DNA from 2 places in the Actinoplanes octamycinicus genome. Region 2 is predicted to be linked to the other one. Evidence: riboswitches for the same ligand, from Rfam matches in the RefSeq annotation. Region 2 holds a riboswitch; the other holds the start of a gene.
What was found. Region 2 has a riboswitch for cobalamin ahead of BJY16_RS09460 (ABC transporter substrate-binding protein). Riboswitches for the same ligand answer to the same signal wherever they lie in the genome.
Positions count from the first base shown of each region.

Region 1 (5,535 bases), 290 kb from region 2:
GTTCGGTTTCTCCCTGACCCGGCGCCGCCGCCGCGCCTGAGAAGAAGCCCGGGACCGGAGACCGGTCCCGGGTTTTCCTTTTCCGCAACCACCCGCGGACAATGAAGAGGGCGGAGATCGTTGTGGACGCGCAGCGGCCAGATCTCCGCCCTCGGCCCGCGCGGGAGCATGCGATCCGCACCCCGCTGGGCCTGCGTATATGAAGGTCCTGAATTTAAAAATCGTCGTCGAAGGTGACGCTGCCGGAAACTCCCACCTGGTAGGCGGAGACGCGGCGCTCGAAGAAGTTCGACAATTCCTGGACGTCCTGCAGCTCCATGAACGCGAACGGATTCTTGCTGCCGTAGACCGGCGCGATGCCCAGCGCCTGGAGGCGCCGGTCGGCGACGTGCTGCAGGTACTCCCGCATGTCGCCCAGCGACATCCCGCTCACCCCCTGTTCCAGCAGGTCGGCGGCGAACTGCACCTCGCACTCCACGGCCTCGGCGAGCATCTCCCGGACCTGCTGCTCCATGTCCGCGTCGAACAGGTCCGGCTCCTCGCGGCGCACCTGGTCGACCACGTCGAAAGCGAACGCCATGTGCATGCTCTCGTCACGGAACACCCAGTTGGTGCCGGACGCCAGACCCTGCAGCAAACCGCGGGACCGCAGGAAATAGACGTAGGCGAAGGCGCCGTAGAAGAACAGCCCCTCGATGCACGCCGCGAAGCAGATCACGTTGAGCAGGAACGCCCGCCGGTCCGCCTTGGAGGACAGGGCTCGCAGCTCGAAGATCGAGTCGATCCATTTGAAACAGAACTCCGCCTTGCGCGCGATCGACGGAATGTTGTCGACGGCGGCGAAAGCGGCCGCGCGCTCGTCCAGATCCGGCACATAGGTGTCCAGCAGATTCAAGTAGAACTGGACGTGCACCGCCTCCTCGAACAGCTGCCGGGACAGATAGAGCCGGCCCTCCGGGGAGTTGACGTGCTGATAGAGGTTGAGCACCAGGTTGTTCGCGACGATCGTGTCGCCGGTGGCGAAGAACGCCACCAGCCGGCTGACCAGGTGCTTCTCCGCGTCCGACAGGGTGGCCAGGTCGGCCAGGTCACCGTGCAGGTCGACCTCCTCGACCGTCCAGGTGTTCTTGATGGCGTCCTTGAACCGGTCGAAGAAGTGCGGATACTTCATCGGCCGCAGGGTCAGGTCCATTCCGGGATCGAGCAACATTACTGGCACGCCTCACACGATTCGGGGTTTTCCAGGGAGCAGACCTCGGCCGGGGTGAGCGCCGGGATCACCGAGACGGTGGCCTGCTGGATCCGCGTCGCCGGGCGGGAGCGGAGGTAATAGCTGGTCTTCAGCCCGGACTTCCAGGCGTAGAGGTACATCGACGACAGTTTGCCGATGGTCGGCGCGGCCAGGAACAGGTTCAGCGACTGTGACTGGTCGATGAACGGCGCCCGGGCGGCGGCCAGGTCGATCAGCGCACGCTGCGGCAGCTCCCAGGCCGTACGGAAAAGGTCCTTGATCTCGGCCGGCAGGCCGGCGATGTCCTGGACCGAACCCTCGGCCCGTTTGATCGCCTCCCGGATCTCGGGCGTCCACCGGCCGCGCGCCTTCAGCTCGGCCACCAGATAGGTGTTGACCTGGAGGAACTCGCCGGACATGGTTTCCCGCTTGAACAGGTTGGAGACCTGCGGCTCGATGCACTCGTAGCAGCCGGCGATCGACGCGATCGTGGCGGTCGGCGCGATCGCGACCAGCAGCGAGTTGCGGAGACCGTGCGCCGCGATCCGCTCCTTCACCGCGGCCCAGCGGGTCGGCTGGCCGAGCGGCGCGCCCCACAGCTCGGGGTGCAGGCGACCGGCCGCGGCCCGGGTCTGCGGGTACGCCGGGTGCGGCCCGAACTCGGCGGCCAGCCCGGCCGACGTCTCCAGCGCGGTCAGCAGGATCTCCTCCTGCACCCGGGTGGACAGCTCCTTGGCCGCGGCCGAGTCGAACGGCAGCTTCAGCGTGAAGAACGCGTCCTGCAGCCCCATCAGCCCCAGCCCGACCGGGCGCCACCGCGGGTTCGACGCGGCGGCCTGCACCGACGGGTAGTAGTTGATGTCGATCACCCGGTCCAGGAAGACCACCGCGGTGCGCACGGTCGCCCGCAGCCGCTCCCAGTCCACCCCGTCGGCCGTGGTGTGCGCGCCCAGGTTGATCGAGCCGAGGTTGCAGACGGCCGTCTCGTCGTCGCTGTTCACCTCGAGGATCTCGGTGCACAGGTTGGACAGGTGGATGGTGTTGCCGGGCGCGCCGGTCTGGTTGGAGAGCGCGTTCGACCGGTCCTTGAAGGTCATCCAGCCGTTGCCGGTCTGCGCCAGCGTCCGCATCATCCGCCCGTAGAGGTCCCGGGCCTTGACCGTTTTAACCGCTTTCACCGAGGCTTTCCGGTACGCCTCCGTGAACTCCTCGCCGAACAGGTCGGGCAGCTCCGGCGCGTCCGAAGGGTCGATGAGATGCCAGTCCTCGTCGGCCTCCACCCGGCGCATGAACTCGTCCGGGATCCAGTTGGCCAGATTCAGATTATGGGTACGCCGGGAGTCCTCGCCGGTGTTGTCGCGCAGCTCCAGGAACTCCTCGATGTCCGGGTGCCACGGCTCCAGGTAGACGCAGGCCGCACCCTTGCGCCGGCCGCCCTGGTTGACCGCGGCGACCCCGGCGTCCAGCGTCTTCAGGAACGGGACGATGCCGTTCGACCGGCCGTTGGTGCCGCGGATCAGCGCGCCCCGGCCGCGGACCCGGGACCAGGCGATGCCGATGCCCCCGGAGAACTTCGACAGCTTGGCGACCTGGTGGTACCGCTCGTAGATCGAGTCCAGCTCGTCCTTGGGCGAGTCGACCAGGAAGCACGAGGACATCTGCGTGTGCCGGGTGCCGGAGTTGAACAGGGTCGGTGAGCTGGGCAGATAGGCCAGGCTGGAGATCAGCCGATAGAAGCCGATCGCCTCGTCCGGGGTGCGGGACAGGCCGCAGGCGACGCGGAGCAGCCAGTACTGCGGGGTCTCCAGCGGGGTGCGCTTCGTCGGGTGCTTGAGGAGGTAGCGGTCGGCCACCGTGCGGAGGCCGAAATACTCGAACCGGAGGTCGTTGGCCGGATCGATCGCGGCGTCCAGTTCGGACCGGAACCTGGTGACGAAGGCCAGCGTGTCGTCGCTGATCAGGCCCTGCTCGTGGCCGAGCGCGATCGACTCGCTGAAGCGGGTGACGCCGTGCTCGCGGACCTCCTGGGTGACCAGGTCGATCAGCAGCCGGGCGGCCAGCCTGGAGTACTGCGGCTCCTCGCCGATCAGCTCAGCGGCCGTCTGAATCGAGAGTTTGTCCAGCTCCTCGGTGGTGGCACCGTCGTAGAGCCCGCTGATCGTCCGGGTCGCCACGCGCAGCGGATCGACCTCGTCCAGCCCGGTGATCCAGCGCTCCACGGCCGCGACGATCCGGTTGACGTCGACCGGCGTCAGCTCGCCGTTGCGCTTGCGCACCCGCATGACCTGCCGGCGCTGCCCCGGGACGGTTGTCGTCTGCGGGCTCGCGTCCAGGCCCGTTCCCGGGCTGTTCTCCGGATTCTTTACCGGGCTACTCTCCGGGCTCTTTTCCGGACTGTTCTCCGGGCCCTTCTCCGGACTGTTCTCCGGGCTCTTTTCCGGGCTTCTCTCCGGCGTGAGCGTCATGGCCCTCTTCCCTCGCGAGTCGGCGCGCGGGAAGACACCACACTGCCCGCCGGGCGCGTGGGCGCACGGCGGCAACGAAGGCGTCGGCCGTCCCACGCGGCCTTCGACCGCCGCACACGGTCGCGTGCGGCGCGCTGGCAGGTCTTCGGACTCGTGGGCGCTCTCGAAAGAACCTACTGGCCGTCGCTTCCCAGACCTCACGGTCCAGTGCTCGATGACGGCGGTCGTTCCCACTCACCGCTGCGGGGCAGTCCCGGTCTCACACCGGATTCCCTCTTGCCTCGGACGCTCCCGGGGAGCGGCCGAACCAGCTGCGATCGAGACTATATATGGGCACGACACCGTCCACGCAACGCCAGATGGTGTGTCGCGCGCCCCTACTGCCGTCAACCACGCCGGCCGAACAGCCTCCGGCCCCATTCGCGCAGCAGCAGCACCAGCAGGAAGAACGGAATGAGGGCGACGCAGGCGATGACCATGGCGACGGCGGTGACCCAACCGCGAGAGGGGACTACGGGACGCGAGAAGCCGATGGTTCCCCTGCTGCTCTGGTTCTCACCGATCGTGAACGTGTCCCCGGGCTTCTCCCCCTTGAAGAAACCTGGCTGGTCGATCGTCAATCGGGTTCCGTTCCAGCCCCAGTTGACCGATACCGTGCACGCATCGTAATAACCGAACCCCTTAAAGGTGACTGGCCCACGGCGCGCACAACTCACAACGGTCGCATCCCCCGTCCGTCTCGCCTCGGCGAAGTCGTGCCCGCTGAAACGCTCGACGGTCATCGCTGTGGTGAGCAGGACGAACAAGACGAACAGAAGAACCACGAGGACGACAAGGTCACCGGCCCATGCACCGCGCCGCACCTCTACGACCGGACCGTTCCGGTCGCCGCCCTCCCTCGCCGCCCGCGACTTGGCGCGACGAGCCTCGGCCTCAGCCATCAGCTCGGCCAGACGACGTTTCCGATAAGCCGCCCGATCCTCTGTCATCGCACACCTCTGCACGCGATCATTGCGGAATCTCGATGTCCGGCGGTGTGGGTCCGCCTTTTCGCAGGGCGTCTCCAGCAGCACCACCGTTCTGGATGCTGTTGCCCCGGAGGCCTTCGCGCAGCGCATCCACCGCGATCCTCGCTTTCGTACCGTAGACGACATCATCCGTCTGAGCGAAGGTTCGATACGCCGCCTTGAACGCAGCCCGCGCACCTTCGCTGTCCGCGATGTAGCCGTCGGCCTCAGCCACCTTCGCCGAGTTCAGGAACACCGAACTGAAGATGGCCTCATCGACGAATTTGTTGAACCGGTCGCATGCCGCCAGCACCCGGGAAAACCGGCCGCCCAGTTCGGCGACGGCATCGGTGAGCCGCTGCAGGACCTTGGTAATCCTGCCGGTGTATTCGGCGACCAACAGCGCCACCTCGGCTATCACCTTGGGAATCGTCACGACCATCAGCGCCTGCAGGGCCTTCGAGATCGACGCGCCCACGACTTCAGCAATGAGATCGCGGACTGTATTACGCACCACGCCGACGATCGCGCCGGCGATCAGCGTCGCCTCCGCCATGGCGCTGGCTACCTCACCCATGGCGAGAACCGCATCGGCCATACCAGCCGCCTTCGCCCGGTAGGCGGTCACGGCCTCCGCCTGCCAGGGCGCGGTGTTCGAGGTCACCTGACGCGCGAAGAAGTCCACGGTCTGATAGACCCGCTCCTGCATGTTGCGCCAACTGGCGGCGTGCCCCTCGATCTCCTTCGGGTCGCCGGCCAGCCAGTCCAACGGCTGGCGCAGAACGTCGAGATGCTCCATGAGCCAGCCGACGCCCGCCGCGAAGACTGCCTG
Region 1 covers NZ_JACHNB010000001.1:2,385,753-2,391,287, reverse strand. The annotation lists gene BJY16_RS10775 (peptidase) at 1-40, shown strand, start outside; gene BJY16_RS10770 (ribonucleotide-diphosphate reductase subunit beta) at 215-1,210, opposite strand; gene BJY16_RS10765 (ribonucleoside-diphosphate reductase subunit alpha) at 1,210-3,513, opposite strand; cobalamin riboswitch at 3,816-4,023, opposite strand; gene BJY16_RS10760 (DUF6346 domain-containing protein) at 4,083-4,685, opposite strand; gene BJY16_RS10755 (hypothetical protein) at 4,705-5,535, opposite strand, start outside.
Region 1: it holds a riboswitch for cobalamin, as region 2 does, so the genes downstream of both, BJY16_RS10765 (ribonucleoside-diphosphate reductase subunit alpha) here and BJY16_RS09460 (ABC transporter substrate-binding protein) in region 2, are expected to answer to the same signal.

Region 2 (5,535 bases):
GATGGTGCTGGTCGCAGTGATTGCCAGGCGCGAAAAAGGCCGCCCATCGGGCGGCCTTCTGCTTCAGCGGTGATCCGCGGCGAGGTCAGCGGAGCAGGTCCGGGATCCGGTCGAACAGCTGCGTCGTGTAGGTGATCATCTCGTGCAGCATCCAGTTGCCGGTGAACAGCAGCACCGCGCCGATCGCCACCGCCTTCGGCACGAACGACAGCGTCGCCTCCTGGATCTGCGTCACCGACTGGAACAACGAGATCGCGAACCCGACCGCCAGCGCGGTCAGCAGCACCGGCGCGGACAGCTTCGCCGCGATCGTCATCGCCTGCAGCCCCAGCTCAACCACCATCGTGTCGGTCATGCCCCACACTTCGGGCGATCCACCACCGCCCGGAGTGCAGACCGGTCACACCCCGGTTGCCATTCGGTTCACCCGCACAGGAAACCTCAAGAAGCCCGCCCCGCTGCCGCGCGGGTCAGTGCCGGACCGCCACCACCAGCGGGCCGTGGTCGCCCGGGATGATCCGGACCTTGACCCGGTAGTGCTCGGCCAGGTTGGCCTCGGTCAGCACCTCGGTGGGCGTGCCCGCGGCGGCCACCCGGCCGGCGGAGAGCAGGACCATCCGGTCGGCGTACTCGCCGGCGGTGGACAGATCGTGCATGGTGGCCAGCACGGTGAGCGAGCGTTCCGCGCGGAGCCGGTCGACCAGTTCCAGGACCTCCTGCTGGTGGCCGATGTCCAGGGCGCTGGTCGGCTCGTCCAGCAGCAGGATCTCGGCGCCCTGGGCCAGCGCCCGGGCCAGGAAGACCCGCTGACGTTCGCCGCCGGAGAGGGTGTCCAGCCGGCGGCCGGCGAACGCGCGCAGGTCCAGCGCGGCCAGCTCCTCGTCGACCACGGCCAGGTCGGCGGCGGACTCCCGGCCGAGCGGCGGGATGTACGGGGTCCGGCCCAGCAGCACGTAGTCGAAAACGGTCATCGCCGGCGGGACGACCGGGTTCTGCACGACCACCGCGACGGTCTTGGCCCGGTCCCGGCGGTGCAACCGGTCGACCGGGCGGCCGTGCAGGTGGACGGTGCCCCGGAAGGGGAGCAGGCCGGCCACGGCGCGCAGGGCGGTGGACTTGCCGGCGCCGTTCGGGCCGATCACGGTGACCCACTCGCCGCCGGTCACTTCGAGGTCGACGCCGTCGACGATGAGGGCGCCGTCCAGTCGTACCGTCAGATCGGTCACCAGGATCGCCGCACCGGACCGCCCACCGGGGGCGGCATCGGTCATGTCGTCACCCCGCGGCTGGTGCGCAGCACCACGATGAAGAACGGCGCGCCGAGGAACGCCGTGACCACCCCGATCGGGATCTCCGCGGCCCCGCCGGCGACCCGGGCCAGCAGGTCGGTCAGCGCCAGGAAGGCCGCGCCGAAGAGCAGCGACAGCGGCAGCAGCGAGCGGTAGCTCGGGCCGGTGAGCAGGCGCAACGTGTGCGGCACGATGATGCCGACGAAGCCGATCAGGCCGGAGACCGAGACCGCCGCGGCGGTGCCCAGCGACGCCGCGACGATCAGCAGGTAACGGCTGCGCTGCGGGTGCAGGCCGAGGCTGGTCGCCTCCTCGTCGCCGACCGTGAGCACGTCCAGCTCGCGGCGCTGGGCGAGCACGATCGCGGCGGTCAGCACCGTGTAGGGCAGCACTACCAGCACGTCGTGCCAGCCGGCCGTGCCGAGCCGGCCGAGCAGCCAGGAGTACACCTCGCGCAGCGACTCCACGTTCCGCTGCAGCAGATAGGTCTGCACCGCGGCGAGGAACGCGGAGACCGCGACCCCGGCCAGGATCAGCGCGCCGGGTGATCGGTCGCGGCCGCCGGCGGCGCCGAGGAGCCAGGTCAGGGCGACCGCCACCAGGGCGCCGAGAAAAGCCGCCATCGGTACGCCGATCGGCAGCCCGGCCGTCGCGTCAGCGGCCGGGCGCAGCACGATCACCGCGGTCACCCCGAGCCCGGCTCCGGCCGCCACGCCGAGCAGGTGCGGGTCGGCCAGCGGATTGCGGAACGCGCCCTGGTAGGCGGCCCCGGCCAGCGCCAGCATCGCGCCGACCAGCAGGCCGAGCACCACCCGGGGCAGCCGGAGCTGGGTGAGGATGGCGATCTCCCGCTCGGTGAGCCCGCTGTGCAGGTCCACCCCGGGGATCAGGTTGAGCAGCTCGGCCGCGACCGCGCCGGGCGGCAACGCGACCGAGCCGAAGGCGAGGCCGGCGATGACCGCGACCAGCACGGCCAGCACACCGGCCAGCAGCCAGGCCGGGCGCAGCCCGGCCGGCCTCATGACGCGGGAATCTCGCGGACCGCGTCGGCCACGGCCTTGACCAGATCGACGGTACGCGGACCCCACCGTGACGCGATGTCGTCGTCGAGCGGGTAGACCTGGCCTTTCCGCACCGCCGTGATCGCCGACCAGCCGGTCCGCGCCTTGACCGTGTCCGGCGACTGCTGGCAGCACTGGGTGTCGGCCAGGAAGATGGTGTCCGGGTTCGCCTTGACCAGCGCCTCCGCGGAGAGCTGCGGGTAACCGCCCTTGCTGCCGTCGGCGTCCGCGGGGTCGGCGACGTTGGTCATCCCGAACAGGTCGAACACCCCGCCGATGAAGGTCTTCGAGGTGGCCGAGTAGAGCTCCGGGCCCAGCTCGTAGTAGTAGCTGAGCGGCTTGGCGCGCGCCGGGACGCCCTTGACCACCTGATCGATCTCGGCCTTCATCTGCTCGGTGAGCTTGCCGGCCTCGGCCGGGTGCCCGGTCAGCGTGCCGAACTCGGTGATCTCCCGGTAGGTGTCGTCCAGGGTCTGCGCGGCCGGGGACAGGAACACCGGGATCTTGAGTTTGCCGAGCTGGGCCACGATCTGGTCGCTGTCGCCGGAGAGCACCACCAGGTCCGGGTCCTTGGCGGCGATCGCCTCGGCGTTCGGCTTGAACCCGGACAGGTCGGTCTTCGGGGCGTCGGCCGGGTAGTCGGACTGGTCGTCGACCGCGGTGACCTGCGGGCCGGCGCCGATCGCGAAGAGCATCTCGGTGGCCGTCGGGCTCAGCGAGACGATCTTCTCGGGGCGTTTGTCCAGGGTGAGCGAGCCGACCGTGGCCGGGAAACTGGCGGCGGTGCTCGCGGCGGACTGGCCGGCCTCCGGTGACGTGCCGTCCTTGTCGGTGCCGCCGCAACCGGCGAGCAGCAGTGCGGCCGCCGTGCCGGCGGCGAGAAGCGCGCGTTTCATCGAGGTCCTCCTGTCGGTCGGGTGTGGTGCATCGCCGACAGGGCCTGGGGGCCGCCGCCTGCGAGACGCCCCTCCCCGGGAGCGCGGGTTCGCGACCGCGCCCAGGCGACCTGGCTAGACCTCACATGGAGGGATCACAGTTGCGGGACAGCTCCGGTTTCACACCGGCTTCGCTGCGGCGCGGTCCCTGAAACGCTATCCCAGCCGGGCGCCGGTCGCTGCTCGACCTCAGGGTCTGTTCCGTCGGACACCTCCGCGGCGGCTATTTGCCCGCCTCGGTCCGGTCCTCGGCGGTCCGGTTGCTGGCGAGCTTGTCCGCAGCCGGCCCGCCCTCGGCGATGCCACCCTCGACCTGCTCGCTCTCGGCCTGCTCACCGTCGGCCTTGCTCCCGGTCGCGCTCTCGGCCTTGCTCTCGGCGGCGGCCACCCGGTCGCCGGCCGCGGCGGCCTCGTCGTCGCCGGCCAGGGCGGAGCGCAGCCGCGCTTTCTCCGCGGCGCGGCGCTGGGCGACCGAGCCGAGGTGCTCGGCCATCTCGTCGCGCCACTTGCGGAGCAGGAAGAACGCGAAACCGGCCGAGGCGACGAACGCGATCATCGCCTTGACCAGGATGTTCAGCGGGAGCGGGAAGAGCGCGGCGAAGACCACCACGAACAGGCCCAGGCGGCCCAGTGTGTACTTGATGGCGGGACTCATGATCTCTCTCCTCAGCCGGACCGCTGACGGAGCCAGCGGAGGCCGTAGAACCAGACGAAGCAGTACACGACCGTAGCGGTCACGGCGCCGGCACCGCCGCTCACCAGGGGAGGAGTGTACGGCGCGAGCACCCCGGCAACCGTCATGCCCGCCGCCGCGCCGAACCCGATGCCGAGCGCCGCGGCCATCACCCGGTCGGCGCCGAAGCCCTGCGCCCGGAACTGCTCCACGAACAGCCAGGTCGGCAGGATCACGATCAGCCATCCGTTGGTCTGGCCGAAGTCGGCGACCCTGGTCAGCGTCAGGACGCCCTCCAGGACCAGCACCACCGCGATGCCCAGGACCAGCCCGGCGAACGCCGCGCCGAGCAGGTCGCCGACCGTCTCCACCGGGCCTGGGTTGCGCCGCAGCCCGCCCGCGCTCCGCTGTCGAGTCATCCGCCGAACCCTAGGCCCAGACCTTCTGCGGTTCGCTGCGCCGCTCGGCCAGACCGACCGGCTTGTCATACTCCCGGACGACCTCGTACCGCGTGTTGCGCTCGACGGGCTGGAACCCGGCGTCCCAGATCAGGTCGAGCAGGTCGTCGCGGTGCATGGTGTTCGGCGTGCCGTACGAGTCGGCGTCGTGGGTGATCTTGTACTCCACCACCGAGCCGTCCAGGTCGTCGGCGCCGAAGTTCAGCGAGAGCTGGGCGACCGACAGGCCGTGCATCACCCAGAAGCACTTGACGTGCGGCACGTTGTCGAAGAGCAGGCGGGAGACGGCGAACGTCTTGAGCGACTCGGCCGGGGCGGCCATCGTGGTCCGTTCCTGGATCCGGTTACGGATCTTGCCGTCCGCCGAGTCGTGGAAGTCGTGCTGGTAGCGCAGCGGGATGAAGACCGCGAAGCCCCCGGTCTCGTCCTGCAGCTCGCGCAGGCGCAGCACGTGGTCGACCCGGTGCCGCGGCTCCTCGATGTGGCCGTAGAGCATGGTGGCCGGGGTCCGCATGCCTTTCTGGTGGGCCAGCCGGTGGATCCGCGACCAGTCCTCCCAGTGGCAGGCATGGTCGACGATGTGCTGCCGGACCTCCCAGTCGAAGATCTCGGCGCCGCCGCCGGTCAGCGACTCCAGCCCGGCGTCCATCAGCTCGTCGAGGATCTCGCTGGCGGACAGCCCGCTGATCTTCTCGAACCACTGGACCTCGGTGGCGGTGAAGCACTTGAGCTTGACGTTGGGCAGCGCGGCCTTCAGCTCGCGCAGCACCTTGGGGTAATAGCGCCAGGGCAGCGTGGGGTGCAGGCCGTTGACGATGTGCAGCTCGGTGAGCTGCTCGTCCTCCATCTCCTTGGCCTTGCGGACGGCCTCGTCGATGCGCATCGTGTAGGCGTCCTTCTCCCCCGGCTTGCGCTGGAAGGAGCAGTAGGCGCAACTGGCGGAGCAGACATTGGTCAGGTTCAGATGCCGGTTGACGTTGAACATCACCCGGTCACCGTTCAGCTCGGTGCGCTTGTGGTGGGCCAGCCGGCCGAGCCAGGCCAGGTCGTCGCTCTCGTAGAGCGCGATGCCGTCCGCGCGGCTGAGCCGCTCACCGGCGTAGACCTTCGCCTCCAGGT
Region 2 covers NZ_JACHNB010000001.1:2,094,957-2,100,491, reverse strand. The annotation lists gene fliQ (flagellar biosynthesis protein FliQ) at 86-355, opposite strand; gene BJY16_RS09470 (ABC transporter ATP-binding protein) at 471-1,271, opposite strand; gene BJY16_RS09465 (FecCD family ABC transporter permease) at 1,268-2,311, opposite strand; gene BJY16_RS09460 (ABC transporter substrate-binding protein) at 2,308-3,246, opposite strand; cobalamin riboswitch at 3,333-3,466, opposite strand; gene BJY16_RS09455 (DUF4229 domain-containing protein) at 3,509-3,940, opposite strand; gene BJY16_RS09450 (hypothetical protein) at 3,952-4,377, opposite strand; gene mqnE (aminofutalosine synthase MqnE) at 4,388-5,535, opposite strand, start outside.